Regions from separate parts of the Paenibacillus sp. CFBP13512 genome, predicted to be linked through region 2. Evidence: riboswitches for the same ligand, from Rfam matches in the RefSeq annotation. Region 2 holds a riboswitch; the other holds the start of a gene.

Region 1 (8,411 bases), on a different contig from region 2:
CAAAGCCGCTAGAAAAATAATCGTTCCCCAACCGACTTCTTTCCATATTGATTGTGAAATAATCATCGTGCGGAACCAACCGGGTTCTAATAAAAATGCTATTTTTTGTCCGGTAATCGCAAAGATCAATTCGTTTAAAATACCGCCTTCTGTGGTAAAGATCATATAAAATACACCAACAACGACAACCCATGAGACAAAATGCGGTACATAGATTAACGTTTGGACGAACCGTTTAAATCGTTCCGTCACCACTTCATTAAGCATCAACGATACAATAATGGGTAAAGGAAAAAAGAAGATAATATTGTACAGTGCCAAGATCAGCGTATTGCGAAATAACATCCAAAATTGCGGTTCACTAAAAAAGCGTTCAAAATGCTTGAATCCTACCCAATTGCTTTCCCAGATTCCTCGGTAAGGAACATAATCTTGAAACGCCATCACAATTCCGTACATTGGTACATATTTAAAGACGACAAAATAAATAATTCCCGGCAACAACATAATGTACAACCAACGATTTTTGTAAAATTCTTTCCATGACATGTTCGCCTGACGTTCCTTTGTACGTATCCGTGTAGATGATTTGACCGATTTGGCTTCCATCCTTCACCCTCCTTGAAAGCGTTAACATTTGTATAGACTTATTGTCGCTTCCAGAAGAATAACAGGCTATCATCCAATTTTAGCTTTATATGTAAAAAAAGAAGCTAATCCTTACTGTATCAGGGTTTTAGCTTCTTTTTTGGGGAACACAGTAACCTTTTTTCAACCTCTATATATGCTGAATTCAACTCGTATTTACTCAAATCAACTTCCGACTGCGATGTTCTTCACGATATTTACCAGGAGTCGTTCCCACTATTTTACGAAAAATACGGATAAAGGCTGTCGTGTTACTGTAGCTTAATTTTTCTGCGATATCTGCAATTCGCCAATCGGTTGTTTCTAACCATTTTTTCGCTTGATTCATTCGATATTCAGCTACATAATCACTAAACTTAATACCTGTTTCTTTTTTAAAAACACGACTTAAATACACCGGATGAAAGTTAAGTTGTTCTGCACACATTTCCAATGACAAATCTTGTTCATATCGCTGTTGGATAATCTGAATCATCTGATCGGCAATATTGATATACTGTGACTCCGATTGGCTTTGTAAAAATTGCTGTAACGGCTCAAATAGTGCATGAGTGAACCAGTACCTGATTTCTTCTACCGTCTGTAGTTCAAGCAAGCGATGCAGCGATGCTTTTTTACCTAAGACTCCATTAACAGTTCCACCTTTTTGCTGTACCATCTCATATACACGAGCAGCCAATTGGGTTAGCAATACTGGATAATCGCGGAAATGTATTTCTTTGTCCATCACATGACGAATATATTCATCGAAATACAGTGGAGTCTGCTCATAATCTCCATTTTGCAGCGATTGGATAATACGATCTTCTAACTGTTTGAGCTGAGTATAGACTGCTACTTCCATAGGCGTACTATGATCAATATCTTCAAAATGAATAATCAATTTGTTGCCCAGACTCATTCGTTGCTTGAGTGCTTCTAGTCCTTCTCCATAGGCATCAGGTGCTCCTTGATAATGTTCGAATGGACGGCTGATCCCGATACTGACTGACAACGATAAATAGTCTTGAATTTGAGTACGTACACGCTCTGCTTGACTGTGATACCACGAAGTAGCATCTTCATTATCTGCGGGTTCGACCAGAATACTAACTTGAGATTGTTCGATCAATACCGGACTAAAGCGATGTTCTACCGAAATCAATTCAGACACCATATTATTAATAGCAAACAGTAACAGTTCTCGATCGGTTTCTTCATACCGTGTTCCTTGTACCGTATCGATCTGTAATACCAATACCGCCATAGAACGAACCGATTCAGGAAATCCATAGATCAGACGGCGACGTTCAAATTCATTAGCAGGAATCTGCCCGCTGATCAACTTAATCACTGATAATTCTCGCAATTGCGGAACCTGTTCCCGAATCTGCTCTTCCAACTCACGCCCTGTTAAGCGCATCCGCTCCACTTGTTCTCCAATATAAGCAAATTCATCTCGTCTTTTCACTGGCTTATGTTGATCTCCGGCTAATCCTTTTCGGTGACCTAACCATAATCGTCTATACCCTGTATCTGTGGATGGCTCTTCTGCCTTGAGCCGTCCAGTATAATCTACAGAGTCACTGGCACCTAATAACTGCATTAATTTAGACACAGGAGAATACATACGACGACTGCTGAGAAAAGCCAATAGTGCAGTTAACAATAACATCGCTACACAGACACTAATCGTTAATACTGCTATTTTTCTTGTCTGGGACGTAATCTGTCCTATAGATACGACAGACACATATACCCATCCGTTCAGTGTCGATGAAGAATAAGTCACTCCCACTTCTTCACCTTCACTTTTCCAATTAAAAAATCCTTGACGTTCCCCTTGATGAACATGAGCAAACACTTCATTTTGTAATCCAGGATATTGTGTACTCTGACCGTTATCTAGAAATTCTTGTTGGTATTGATCAAACACATATATTTGTCCCAAACGTGTACTGCTGGTGACCCAATTATCAATTTCATCATTGGCAATATCCAAGACTAACAATCCGCGTGGTTCACCGGTCGAAGGTAATAGTGGAATTTTGAACACCATACTGGTTACTTTTGTTTCCTTTTCAGGCGATCCTGAGTCCAATTCGTCTTCTGAGATCATATCTATATTTGACGTATATCCGTTATTCGCTATTGAAGTATCGGTTACCCAGAACATGCTATTTCGATTGTGTCGGTATGATCGAAGCACACTTTGATCTTCTGCATCAGATACTTGACTGAATGATGTTCCTGAGACTACCCAGTTATGCTCAAAGTTAATTAAACGTATTTGATCTAGCGATGTAATCGTTTGCAAATTATTAAATCCGGTCGTCAAATTACGTATTTTTTCAAAGTCTCCCGATTGCAAAGGTTGCTTCATCGTTTCCGTAACAAACGGCGAATTGACATATTGTACAGCAGACAACTGCAATGTTTTGAGTACTTGATCTACACGTAATTGAGTTTCATTTAATAATTGTGCATTACCGTCTTGCACTTTCTGCTCGACATCACCTGCCGCCAACGTATAAGAAAATATCCCGATTACCAGTACAGGTAACGATCCCAATATCACCATAATCAGAAATAAACGATATAGATATTTAGACAACAATCTCCCCTCCAGAGGTAATCATCAATAAAATAGGTATGTTGTACATGTCGCAGTGTACATTCATTATTAGATCTATGTAAAAAAATTCTATTTTTGCTTTATTTAATCATTCTATCGTATTATGCAGATTCCTCCAACCTAAAATAAAAAAGAATGTCGTTATTGTGCACTTTAATTACCTGTATCAAAAATATACATAACAAAAAAAGACTGATCCCCATCTAGGTTTTCAGTCTTGTTCTTGTTACAATACATATAAATAGATTTTATATCCTTCTTTTGTATAGATTTACAGTGTATGAGTTAGTCTTGGGCGTGTTCAGCATAAGCTTCTGCACTCAAAAGGCTTGATAATGCACTATCTAGGTCACCACTGACTTTAACTTCAACCATCCAGCCACGTCCGTAAGGATCAGAGTTCACCAGTTCAGGTTCTGTTTCCAATTCAGGATTAAAATTAGTGATCGTACCTGTCACCGGGCTAAAAAGATCAGATACTGTTTTGACCGATTCAATCGTGCCGATCACAGCTTCAGAAGCAACTTCTGCACCTGCTTGTGGCAATTCAACAAATACGATATCTCCTAGCTGATGTTGAGCAAAATCAGTAATACCGATACGAACCGTATCATCACTAATACGCTCTACCCATTCATGTTCTGCACTATACAGCAATTGATCTTTAATCTCACTCATTTTTCATTCCTCCGGTTCATGGTTGTAATGTCTTCATGCACACAAGCGTATAGCAAGGCAGATTATACTGTCAATACTCTTGACATTGCTTTTTGAATCAAGTATTAATATAATATACATACATTCATCACTGTTTCAATACTTAATGTTCGGAAATACATAACATCATATGTAGCGAATGAAAGTACAGGGAGAGACTGTTCAGAACCATGACAGCGCCGAAGGAGTAAGCCAGTAATGGTGAATCTCTCAGGTAAAAGGGACCTGTACCGGACGCAGCTCTGGAGAGAATTGGCATCATTCGGTCACCGACGAATATCCGAATGATAACAACCAATCACCCAAGGGGAAACTTGTTGCTTATAAGCTATTGAGCACAAGGTAACTCTCAGGTATCAAGGACAGGGAGAAAAAGAAATATTTCAGGTATAGTACCTGCTTATTTCCTTTTCTCTCTGTCTTTTTTGTTGAGCTTTTTCGGATGATTTTATTCTTTTTTCACAAAAAATGATATATGCGATTTTTCGCTACAAACTAATTCGATGAGGTGACGATCATGACAACAGAACTGAAGCGTACGCCGATTTTTCCTCTTTATGCTCAATCCGGTTCCCCACGCTGTATCGATTTTGGCGGTTGGGAATTGCCTGTTCAATTTACAGGAATTCAAAAAGAACATGAAGCGGTTCGTGAACAAGCTGGATTATTTGATGTTTCTCATATGGGTGAAGTGATCATTTCAGGTGAAGGTTCCCTTGCCTATTTGCAACAATTATTAACTAACGATGCTTCTCGCTTGCAAGATGGACAAGCCCAATATACATTAATGTGCTATCCAACAGGTGGTGTAGTCGATGATCTACTGGTATATCGTCTGGGCGAAGAACATTATATGCTCGTGATCAATGCCTCGAATATTGATAAAGATATCGATTGGATGAAGCAGTCTTTGCCTGCCAATGTCACTCTTGAGAACATTTCAGAACAAACCGCTTTAATTGCTTTACAAGGTCCTCAAGCGGTTGCTATTTTACAAGCGGCTACACAAAGCGATCGTTATGCTGAACTGGCAGGATTTTCTTTTATCGAAAAAGCTGAGATTTTTGGTGTTCATGCGCTCATCTCTCGTACAGGTTACACCGGTGAAGATGGTTATGAACTATATGTATCTGCAACAGATGCTCCTCTCATCTGGGAAAAGCTATTGCAAGCAGGTGAACCGCTTGGCTTGATTCCTTGTGGACTGGGTGCACGGGATACGCTTCGCTTTGAAGCTCGTCTTCCTCTGTATGGTCAAGAGCTGTCAGCAGATATTTCTCCACTCGAAGCGGGACTTGGCTATTTTGTAAAGTTAGACAAAGAACATTTCACAGGCAAAGAGGCTCTAGTCGCGCAAAAAGAAAAAGGATTGTCTCGTAAATTAGTGGGTGTAGAAATGATCGACCGTGGTATTCCTCGCCCACACTATCCTGTCTACCAGAACGGTCGACAAATCGGCGAAGTGACGACAGGAACTCAATCTCCTACACTTAAGCGTAATCTTGGACTTGCTTTAATTGAAGCTGACAGTGCTGCTCTAGGAACACCGATAGAACTTGAGATTCGCGGTAAAATGCTCAAAGCTGAAGTGGTGAAGGCACCTTTCTACAAACGAGCATCTTCTGTCACTAAATAAAATTACAAGGCGACTGATATGTTGCCCCAAAGGAGTCTACCTTTATGAAATCGCATCGTTATATTCCAATGACCCCACAGAATGAAGCAGAGATGTTAGAGGTTGTTGGTGCTTCTTCGATAGAGGATTTATTTACAGATATTCCGGCATCCCTTCGTTATCAAGGCACTATGCCTATGTCTGAAATGCTGGATGAATATACACTGACTCGTCATATGTCTAGTCTTGCAGGGCAAAATGCAGATACAGATCGGTACACTAGCTTTCTGGGTGCAGGATTGTATGATCACCATTTGCCATCTGTGATTAATCATGTAATTTCTCGTTCTGAATTTTATACAGCGTATACTCCATATCAACCAGAGATCAGTCAAGGTGAATTACAAGCGATCTTTGAATTTCAGTCCTATATCTGTGAACTGACAGGAATGGCTGTAGCCAATGCAAGTATGTATGATGGCGCAACAGCACTTGCCGAAGCAGCTTCCCTTGCAGCATCAGCTACAGGACGCAAAAAGATTATTGCTCTTTCTACGATCCATCCTGAATCACGCGGAGTCGTTCGTAGTTATGCTCGTGGTCTTAATCTGGATGTAGTTGAAGTGCCTTATGGCGATGGAGTCACAGATATTGGGGTGCTCACTGAAGCGATTGATGAGCAGACCGCTGTTGTACTTGTCCAATCCCCTAACTTTTTCGGTGGTATTGAAGCGATTCAAGCAGTTGCCGATCTTGCTCATGCCAAAGGTGCTTTATTGGTAGTGAGTACGAATCCTATTTCACTGGGACTACTCGAATCTCCTGGTAAACTTGGAGCTGATATCGTTGTTGGTGATGCACAGCCGCTTGGCATTTCGATGTCGCTTGGTGGGCCAACTTGTGGATTCTTCGCTGTGGCTCAACCGCTTATGCGTCGTATGCCCGGACGAATCGTAGGTCAGACCAAAGATATTGATGGTAAACGTGGTTTTGTATTGACGTTGCAGACTCGTGAGCAACATATCCGTCGTGACAAAGCGACATCAAATATTTGTTCCAATCAGGCATTGCTTGCGCTGTGTGCATCGGTATATCTATCTGTCATGGGTAGACAAGGTATGGTGGATGTAGCTGATCTGAATGTGCAAAAAGCTCATTATGCTGCTCAAACTTTATCTTCTATCCCTAATGTCAAATTAGCATTCCAATCTCCTTTTTTCAATGAATTTGTACTGGCTTTACCAGAAGGCACTTCAGTCGCTGATGTTAATACTCAACTGTTAGCTAAAGGCATGATTGGTGGTTATGATCTAAGCCTATCTTATCCTGAATTGTCCGGTCATATCTTGTTCGCAGTCACAGAGAAACGTACCAAAGCAGAGATAGATCTATTGGCAACTGAACTGGAGGCAATCCTATGACAAACGAAACTGTAGTCCATGAGACCGTTACTTCTGTACAAGGCGCTGTTGTTACTGAAAAAGCTTTGATTTTTGAATTGAGTCAACCGGGTCGAATCGGTTATTCTTTACCGGATTGCGATGTTCCTCGTGTCGAAGTCTCTCAATTGATTCCACAAGAAATGCTTCGTAAAGAAGAACCTGCTTTACCTGAAGTGTACGAAGTCGATGTAATTCGTCATTATACAGAATTGTCCCGTCGTAACTTTGGCGTAGATAATGGCTTCTATCCGCTGGGTTCTTGTACGATGAAATACAATCCTAAAGTCAATGAAGATGTAGCTCGTTATGCAGGGTTTGCGAAGATTCATCCTTATCAACCACAACAAAGTATTCAAGGGGCACTGGAACTGATGCATACTTTGCAAAATGACCTTGCTGCTCTAACAGGCATGGATGCCGTCACTCTTCAACCTGCTGCCGGTGCTCATGGAGAATGGACAGGTCTAATGATGATTCGTGCGTATCATGAAAAACGTGGTGAACACCGTACCAAAGTTATCGTACCCGATTCTTCTCACGGTACGAATCCTGCAAGTGCAACAGTAGCTGGTTTCCAAACGATCACGATTCCTTCAACTCCAGAAGGTCTAGTCGATCTGGATGCCCTTCGTGCGGCAGTTGGATCAGATACGGCTGCTCTCATGTTAACGAACCCGAATACACTGGGTCTTTTTGAAAAGCAAATCAGTGAAGTGGCTCAGATTGTTCATGAAGCTGGTGGATTATTGTACTATGATGGTGCTAACTCCAATGCGATTATGGGGATTACACGTCCGGGTGATATGGGCTTTGATGTGGTTCATTTGAACTTACACAAAACAATGAGTACACCGCATGGTGGCGGTGGCCCGGGTGCAGGTCCTGTCGGTGTGAAAAGCAGATTGCTTCCTTTCTTACCTGAACCGGTTGTTGAAAAATTAGAAGACGGTACCTTTACTTTACGTAGTGGTTCTCCTGACTCGATCGGTCGTGTCAAAGCATACTATGGTAACTTTGGTATTCTTGTACGTGCGTATACGTATATTCGTAGCTATGGACCTGAAGGTCTGCGCCGAGTGTCTGAATGTGCTGTTCTGAATGCGAACTATATGATGCACCGTCTTAAAGATCATTATGAAATGCCATATACAAGCGTATGTAAGCATGAATTCGTGATGTCTGGTAAAGGGCTCAAGCAGTATGGTATTCGTACACTGGATGTTGCCAAACGATTGCTTGATTTCGGGTACCATCCGCCTACAGTTTACTTCCCGCTAAATGTAGAAGAATGTATTATGATCGAACCTACAGAAACAGAAAGCAAAGAAACACTGGATGCTTTTATTGATACCATGATTCAGATCGCTGGTGAAGC
Region 2 (8,411 bases):
GATGGGATATATCGAAATGTTAATGATCTATCAGGATATGTCGATTGAGAAAAGACATACTTTTATAGAAACGATTCATCAAGAAGGGCAACGATTGTCTCATTTGTTAGATGATTTCCTCGATATTCAGCGCATCGAAGCAGATCATGCCGAATATCATATGACGTATATTCCTCTGTATGAACTGTTACAAGGAATCTGTCATCAATGGAATCCAGATTCGAGAGATCGTATTATTCTTCATCATGAAGGGGTCGATGAAGTCTTTATTACCGGTGATCATCATCGTTTAATTCAAGTTTTTCAGAATCTAATCAGCAATGCGCTTAAATATTCATCTGCTGAATCGCTTGTTCATATTGTGATTGAAGAATTACCTCATCAGATTCGTGTATCTATAGAAGATTCAGGAATAGGTATTCCTGTTGAAGATCAAGCTCGTATTTTCCAAAAATTTTTCCGAGCAAGTTCTGCGTCTGAACATCAAATCAAAGGAACGGGGCTTGGATTATATATTACGCAACGAATTGTTAACGATCATAAGGGTGAATTAAGTTTTGTATCGAGACCGAATGAAGGTTCTGTCTTTTCTGTTCTTTTACCGAAGCCCAAAAAGAATGATTCTGCACATTCTATCGAATAATACGTTATCATCTGTTTCATTGTTCTGTCTGCTAGGGTACTTACAATAGGAAAACAGATAACGTTGTGAGTATCAAAAAACAGTTATCTAGTACAAACACATTCTGAAATATGGAGGCTTATCCACATGGCAGAAACAAAATTAGTAGGTAAAGTAGCAGCAGTAACAGGTGGCGGATCAGGAATAGGTAAAGCATCAGCGATACGATTTGCAGCAGAAGGTGCTGTTGTATATATGTTAGATCGTACGCCTGAAAATGCAGAAGAAACCAAAGCCGAAATTGAAAAAGCTGGCGGAAAAGCATATGTGATTGAGTGCGATATTTCCAAACCAGAAATGATTGAAAGTGCTATGAAACAAGTAGTGGCTGAAGCAGGTCAGTTGGATATTGTATTTGCGAATGCAGGAATCAATGGTAGCAAAGCCCCTATCGAAACATTAGAAATAGATGATTGGAATCAAACGGTAGAGATTAATTTACGAGGCACATTTGCAACTGTAAAATACGCTATCCCTCATTTGAAAGAAAAGGGCGGTAGTATTATTATTACAAGTTCAATTAATGGTAATCGTGTATTCTCTAATGTAGGATTCTCTGCATATGCTTCAACCAAAGCAGCACAAGTAGCATTTATGAAAATGGCGGCGCTAGAACTTGCACGCTATAAAATCAGAGTTAATGCGGTCTGTCCGGGAGCGATCGATACCGAAATCGACGACAATACGTATCCAAGTGACGATCTAAAAGAAGTCGAAATTCCAATGGAATTCCCAGAAGGCGATCATCCGCTTAAAGGCGAACCTGGTAAAATCGAAGAAGTGGCTAATCTAGTGCTATTCTTGGCTTCTAGTGAAGCTTCACATGTAACAGGTACAGAGATATTTGTAGATGGCGCAGAATCGTTATTACGAGGATAGTTGTATCTACAAGTATAGATAGATAAATGATACTATGCTAGTCCTATCAAAGTCCTTTTTCGAGCATATCGGGAAAGGACTTTGTTGTCTTTATGCACAAAAGTATCCTTTTTCAAATCAATCAATTGACAGTGTCAGGTGTGCTGAATTAAGCTAAAGGTATCGAACGTATTCACGTGATTTAACTAATAACGAACCATTCAAATAAATAACTGCACATGAAGATAGAGGGAGAGTCTGTGGATGTATGTGATCCACCACCGAAGGAGCAAGTTAATCATTTGGCGATGATTGATTAATCTCTCAGGTACCCGAACCGCTATCGGATGCAACTCTGGAGAGAGCATACCAGCCACCCAAGGAGTACAACCGATACGATTCGGTCCAAACTCTCAGGTAACGAGGACAGAGGAATAAGCCACGCGCGGGCTATTCCCTGTCTTTTTTTGTGCGCGCATATTTTGGTGATAAGGGAGAAGAGGAATTTATGCGTTTTAAAAATGTATTCAATATTATAGGGCCGGCGATGGTAGGACCGTCTAGTTCACATACAGCAGGAGCAGCTCGCCTAGGAAGAGCTGCTCGTCATTTTTTAGGAGCATGCCCTGAGCATGTAAAGATTGTTTTGTATGGTTCGTTTGCAGAAACGTACTGGGGACATGGTACAGATCTAGCACTTGTCGGTGGTCTGCTTGATTATGATACCGATGATGATCGCTTACCAGATGCAGCAGAAGAAGCCGATCGTCAAGGGATAACGATTTCTTTTGATAAAGGCACAGGCAATTATCCGCATCCTAACTTTGTGCGAATTATTGTACAGCATGGAACAGAAACAGCTGAAGTAGCAGGTGCTTCGATCGGTGGCGGAAATATTGAGATTCATGAATTAAATGGATTCGATGTACGAGGCTCTGGTCAGTATCCGATGCTTGCTGTAGAACACACGGATAGTAAAGGTGTACTGGCTGATATTACACGCACACTTAGTGATGCGGAACTCAATATTGGATTTATGGATGTGGATCGCAAAGCTCGTAGCGGTGAAGCGATGACTGTTATCGAATTGGATACTGCGCCTGATCCGCATGTGTTGAATCGTATTTTACAATTGCCTTATGTAACTCGTGCGGCTGTTATAGACTTGAAGTAAATGAAAGACAAAGGAGAGTATAGAATATGCAATTTCGCACGTTAAAAGATATTGTTCGGTTATGTGAAGAACGTTCACTCACGATTGCGGAACTGATGATTGAAGAACAAGTAAAAGAAACAGGGGTTAGTGAACCTGAAGTGATCCAGCAGATGGCAGATTACTATCAAGTGATGAAAGAAGCAGTACACCGCGGAATTACAGAAGATACCGTTTCACGAAGCGGTCTAACGGGCGGAGATGCACGCCGTGTGCATGAGTATATGTTAAGTGGAGAAACTTCTTCAGGCAGTGATGCTACTCGTGCGATGGCGTATGCGCTAGCTGTATCTGAAGTCAATGCTTCGATGGGTCGTATTATTGCTACACCAACCGCAGGCTCATGTGGCATTATTCCTGGCGTATTTGTCAGTTCGCAAGAACGTTTTGGATGGGATGATGCTCATATGGTTCTAGGACTATTTGCAGCAGGAGCGATCGGTTATGTGATTGCCAACAATTCTTCGATTTCAGGCGCAGAAGGTGGATGTCAGGCAGAAGTCGGTTCAGCAATTGGGATGGCAGCAGGAGCGATGGTCGAGATGCGTAAAGGTACACCCGAGCAAGCTATGCATGCTGTAGGATTGGCTCTCAAAAATACACTGGGATTAATCTGTGATCCGGTCGCTGGACTTGTCGAAATTCCTTGTATTGTTCGTAACGGATTAGGTGCAGTGAATGCGTTAGCAGCGGCAGATATGGGACTTGCTGGAGTGCGTAGCGCTATTCCATCAGATGAAGTGGTCGATGTGATGTTACAAGTCGGACGTTCTATGCCAAGTGAGCATCGTGAGACGGCCCGCGGAGGATTAGCACAGACACCAACCGGACGCAAAATTACTGAAGAATTAAGACGTAGAAGACAAGAAAATAAAAATTAACTTCCTCGCATGAACTATTTGAAGGGAAATGAAGAAAGTCGTTTATAATAAAACGACTTTTTTCGATTTTTCTTCAAACCTTTCCTTAATATTCCGATAAATTGTTGTATAATTCGATATATACGTAAATAAATTAGTAGTATAGTTACTCAACTTTTACCCTAGATTAAATATATTTACTTACTTAGATGGGTCTAAAGTATTAATTTAATTTCAAATTATAGGTTCATAAGATGTGTTTGGAGGTGAATACAACGTTATAGCTTGTTTGAGATAGAACAGGTTATAACTAATTATATGATATCCAAAGCGGGGTCAACACATATGAAGCAATATATAGCTTGTTTGTTGATTGTATTGCTGTTCTGTACTAATGCCACCGATATATCAGCGATGAGCAAAGAAGCCTTTACAGATATTAGACAATCTTATGCTGTTGATGCTATTACGTCATTGTCAGCACAAGGAGTCATTACAGGCTATCAGGATGGCAGCTTTCAGCCGAGACGCTCTATTTCTAGACAAGAATGGGCAAGTGTATTTGTTAAAAGCTTAAATTGGACATCAGAACCTGGAACGGTACTCCCTTTTACCGATGTATCACCTTGGGCAGTTCCTTATGTTAGTGCTTTATATCAGTATGATATTACCAAAGGAATCAGTGCTACCGAATTCGGTGTAAAGCAACCGATTAGTCGTCAAGATGTCGCTGTCTGGTACGCTCGTTATCTTGGCTTAACTGATCAGCAACAGGTGACGAATGTATCGACATTTGAAGATCAAGCCGATATTTCAGATTATGCGAAATCTAGTGTGTGGTTAATGGAGCAATTAGGACTGATGCAAGGCAATGAGCAACATCATTTTGCGCCCAAGCAACCTGTACAACGTCAAGCGGCTATTTTGGTAGCCTATCGGGTACTGCAATCAGGGGATAACTTACAGGAGCGTGCACAGCAATTGTTAGCAAGCCGCTCTACAGAGGCAACTCCACCTGTACTGACTCCCGAGCGTCCACCTGTAATAATAGAAAAAGATCATTCTGAACCAACGTCTGGATCAAATTCTGTAGATAGTACGCCTGAACTTACAGGGAGCCGGGCAAATCCTAAAGACAAAGACCATGATCGCAACAACCCTAGTCCTGATCCAGAAGTGCCTGTGCCGCCCGTCGCACCTCCTGTGTTGCCTCCAGTGGAATCTTCATTTGTATTTGATCGGGTGAATATAGAAGCGCCTGTACTGTGGAATGATCCTGCAACATATAGTGCATATCGACTGTCGTTTTATTTCTGGTATCAGGGTCAGAAGATTGCTTTACCTGAACGAGTCTCATCCGATCTGACATACCAATTCGAAGATCCATTAAATATATTTGATACACAGGGCAAAATTATTCATCCTGAACATATTCCAGCCACAGGCGGATTAATTCCTGTTCAACTTCATATTGTCTCACCACAAGCGAAGCTTGATCTTAAGATCGAGACCATGATAATGGTGACAATCAAAGCACCACCAGTGACACCACCTGTTGAAGAACCGGAATACAAGCCAGATTATGTGATTCGTTCTGTCTATCTGGACACATATACGTTAGATCAATCGGTATCGATTAAGCCAGATTCATGGCGTATCCGGTATGTGCTCCAAGATGTATATGGTCAACCGATTGCTTCTGAACATTTGCCAGCCGATCTTCATATTCGATTTGAAAATAATACGGGTATTATTGATGAGCAAGGACGGATTATCAATGTGCATAATATTCCACCGATAGGTAGCACGATTCCTGTCCAAATCAGTGTGACATCACCTTCGACTAGTGTATATCTCCATAAAGAATTTGAGTTGAACGTAGTGGCTGGTGAGCGTAGAAAACAATATTTTGCAGTATCCGTGATGTTAGAAGGTGGATCAGGTTCATCAACTACCCTAGCTGAAATGCAGCAGATGCGAAGTATGCTTGCTCAGATTGATCCGAATGTACATCTGACATGGGCAATCGATAACAATTTTGTTTTTCAAGAAAGCAATCGTCCTCAATTGCATCAAGTCTTACAGTATGTTGATCTGTATGGAGATGAAGTCGGTATTTTGTCTGGTTATCCGAACAATCACTATACGTTAGCACAGTGGGGCAATGAGATGAATGAGTGGTTGTATATGTATCGCTATAATGCTATGAATACATTGCATGAATCAGGTACAGTCGGACAACCATCGGTATTTGAAAGTATTCCAGCGGCATATCGTCCAACTTCATTATCTAGCTTTGCTGTCAATCCCGAGCAAGTGACATGGCTCAAAGATCATTTTGAGATTACATCCTATATGGGCTGGGCAGCGACGCAATATAATGTAAATCAATTATTTGGAGAAGGTTCGCCATTGATGCCTTACTGGTCGAATGAGCATAATCCATTGGTGCCTGCACAGGGAAGTTTAGATAATAGTGGAGCCGTCTTTATGAATCCAGTAACAATCGATCCTATCGGTTCACGTTATGTAGAAAAGTCTTCCCGGTGGACGATTCATCCGGGTGATCCGTATGTCAAAGACTCTAATGCTGAACCGCAATTGTATACTGCGCAGCAATATGTCGATAATCCTTATCAAATGATGAACACCGTTAACTATCTATCTATTGTGATTGATACAAACTGGGTGTTACGTCATGATAATTTGCTAAATGGATGGAAAGACTTTGTTGATCATTTTCCAGCAGGACGTAATGTGCATATTGTAGGGATCAATGAACTTGGGCAAACGTATCGAACGAAGTCAGGTTCTACCAATGCTCAAGCTCAATTTACATTGATGTTCAGAGGTTCCGGTTATACGACGGCACTAGATGGTAATAATTCTCCAGCTGATACTCGTTATTTATGGACAGAGAATCAATATCAGCGTCTAATTTTGCGCAAGCACGATGGAGATCAAGCATGGTCAGTGATTGATTTTACTGATTATACAAAAACGCCTGTTCCGCAGACCCCATATGCTTTTGACAGTCATACTGAAGTTAGTTATGTGACTGGACGTAATTATAAGATTGCGCCTAACGCACCGTTAACATCAGCTGAGATTCAGCGGATTCAAGAACGATTGCAACAGATTCATTTCACCGAAGATGTAGATTATCAGTAAAATAGTATAGCAAAAAGCATTCCTAGATCATTAGGGATGCTTTTTTTGATAGATCCTTGTCTATGGTTGACGATACCATCTAAAAGGAAGAAGATAGAAGGATATTTTGGTGAAATAGGGTATTGAAAAGGAGCCGATCATATTGAATATTCAGCCTCATATCTCAGATCATGCCTATAAACTTAAAGGTATTACAGAGTTATTTCAAACAGTATTAGAAGATAATCTAGTCGGTATTTATCTACATGGTTCTTTGGCGATGGGTGAGTTCAATCCTGAACAGAGTGATATTGATTTGTTAATTGTGGTACAAGATGCAATCAGTCAGCAATTGAAATTAGATATCGCTCAAAAACTTCTAATAGTAGAAGAAGATTTAATATACGGCAACGGGCTCGAGTTGAGTATATTATTGCAAAAAGATATAAATCCTTTTGTATACCCGACTCCATTTGAATTCCATTATTCAGCCCATCACCGCGAAAAGTATCGTACAGATACGCATTATATTTGCGGAGGGGATACAGATACCGATATAGCAGCTCATATTTTTGTTACATATCAGCGAGGTCTAACCTTATATGGTAAACAGATCTCCGCAGTATTTGCGCCAATCGACCCTCATTTGTATATTCAATCACTTTTGTTAGATATAGAACATGTATCTACAGATATAATAGATTCACCTGTATATTACACACTTAATTTGTGTCGGATCTTGCTGTTTCTTCAAGAACATATGGTGTCATCGAAAAAAGAAGGAGGGGAATGGGGAATCTCTGCATTGCCTTCTACCTACTCTGAGCTTATTCGTGCTTGCCTTGATATGTATAGTGGCAGTATAGATGATCCAAGATTGGAACCTGTACAGTTACAAGCATTTGCCGAATATATGGTAAATGAAATCCAACAACAGCTCAGTGATTCAACCGTATAAATAGGAGCACAATTCAGGGTATAGAGGAGCTACAGACATGTCTACATATGATAGTGACAAAGAGCAAAGCAGGCAGCAGACGATTGTTCAATGGATTGAAGATGATGGTTGGATGATGGATATTTTGCGCAGTGTACGACATCTGGATCTGCCGGATAGCTGGGTATGTGCAGGATTTGTCCGTTCGAAGATCTGGGATAGGTTACATCAGATTGACTCTCGCACAGTACTTGCTGATATTGATGTAGTCTATTACGATCCCAACCAGCTGGATGAAAATAATGAAAAAGAGTGGGAACGCCAATTATCCTGTATGCAACCAGCAGTGCCGTGGTCAGTCAAAAATGAAGCAAGAATGCATATCGCCAATCGTATTGAGCCTTACACCTCTACAGTAGATGCTATCTCATGCTTTCCCGAAACTGCGACAGCATTAGGAGTACGGTTAGATGAAGATGATCAAGTGATTCTTGTCGCTCCTTGTGGACTTGAAGATGTATTTGAAATGAAGATACGTGTCAATCCACGCTTTCTTCAGACACGCGGAGACGTTCATATTTATCAGCAACGTGTTCAACAAAAAAATTGGCAACACACATGGAATCGTCTAACGATTGTCGATAAGTAGATCATATAAAATAAGGATTCATATCATCCATCGTTACTTATAGAAAATTACTTATAGAAAAA

What was found. Region 2 has a riboswitch for glycine ahead of sdaAB (L-serine ammonia-lyase, iron-sulfur-dependent subunit beta). Riboswitches for the same ligand answer to the same signal wherever they lie in the genome.
Region 1: it holds a riboswitch for glycine, as region 2 does, so the genes downstream of both, gcvT (glycine cleavage system aminomethyltransferase GcvT) here and sdaAB (L-serine ammonia-lyase, iron-sulfur-dependent subunit beta) in region 2, are expected to answer to the same signal.

Annotation. Positions count from the first base shown of each region.
Region 1 is NZ_QGAD01000007.1:79,245-87,655, reverse strand. Features, by position in the region: gene PaeCFBP13512_RS12105 (ABC transporter permease) at 1-549, opposite strand, end outside; gene PaeCFBP13512_RS12100 (helix-turn-helix domain-containing protein) at 809-3,241, opposite strand; gene gcvH (glycine cleavage system protein GcvH) at 3,548-3,940, opposite strand; glycine riboswitch at 4,119-4,216, shown strand; gene gcvT (glycine cleavage system aminomethyltransferase GcvT) at 4,497-5,615, shown strand; gene gcvPA (aminomethyl-transferring glycine dehydrogenase subunit GcvPA) at 5,660-7,015, shown strand; gene gcvPB (aminomethyl-transferring glycine dehydrogenase subunit GcvPB) at 7,012-8,411, shown strand, end outside.
Region 2 is NZ_QGAD01000001.1:532,013-540,423, reverse strand. Features, by position in the region: gene PaeCFBP13512_RS02340 (PAS domain-containing sensor histidine kinase) at 1-643, shown strand, start outside; gene PaeCFBP13512_RS02335 (SDR family oxidoreductase) at 770-1,561, shown strand; glycine riboswitch at 1,780-1,890, shown strand; glycine riboswitch at 1,894-1,972, shown strand; gene sdaAB (L-serine ammonia-lyase, iron-sulfur-dependent subunit beta) at 2,049-2,714, shown strand; gene sdaAA (L-serine ammonia-lyase, iron-sulfur-dependent, subunit alpha) at 2,741-3,634, shown strand; gene PaeCFBP13512_RS02320 (S-layer homology domain-containing protein) at 3,959-6,784, shown strand; gene PaeCFBP13512_RS02315 (aminoglycoside adenylyltransferase domain-containing protein) at 6,927-7,721, shown strand; gene PaeCFBP13512_RS02310 (nucleotidyltransferase family protein) at 7,759-8,349, shown strand.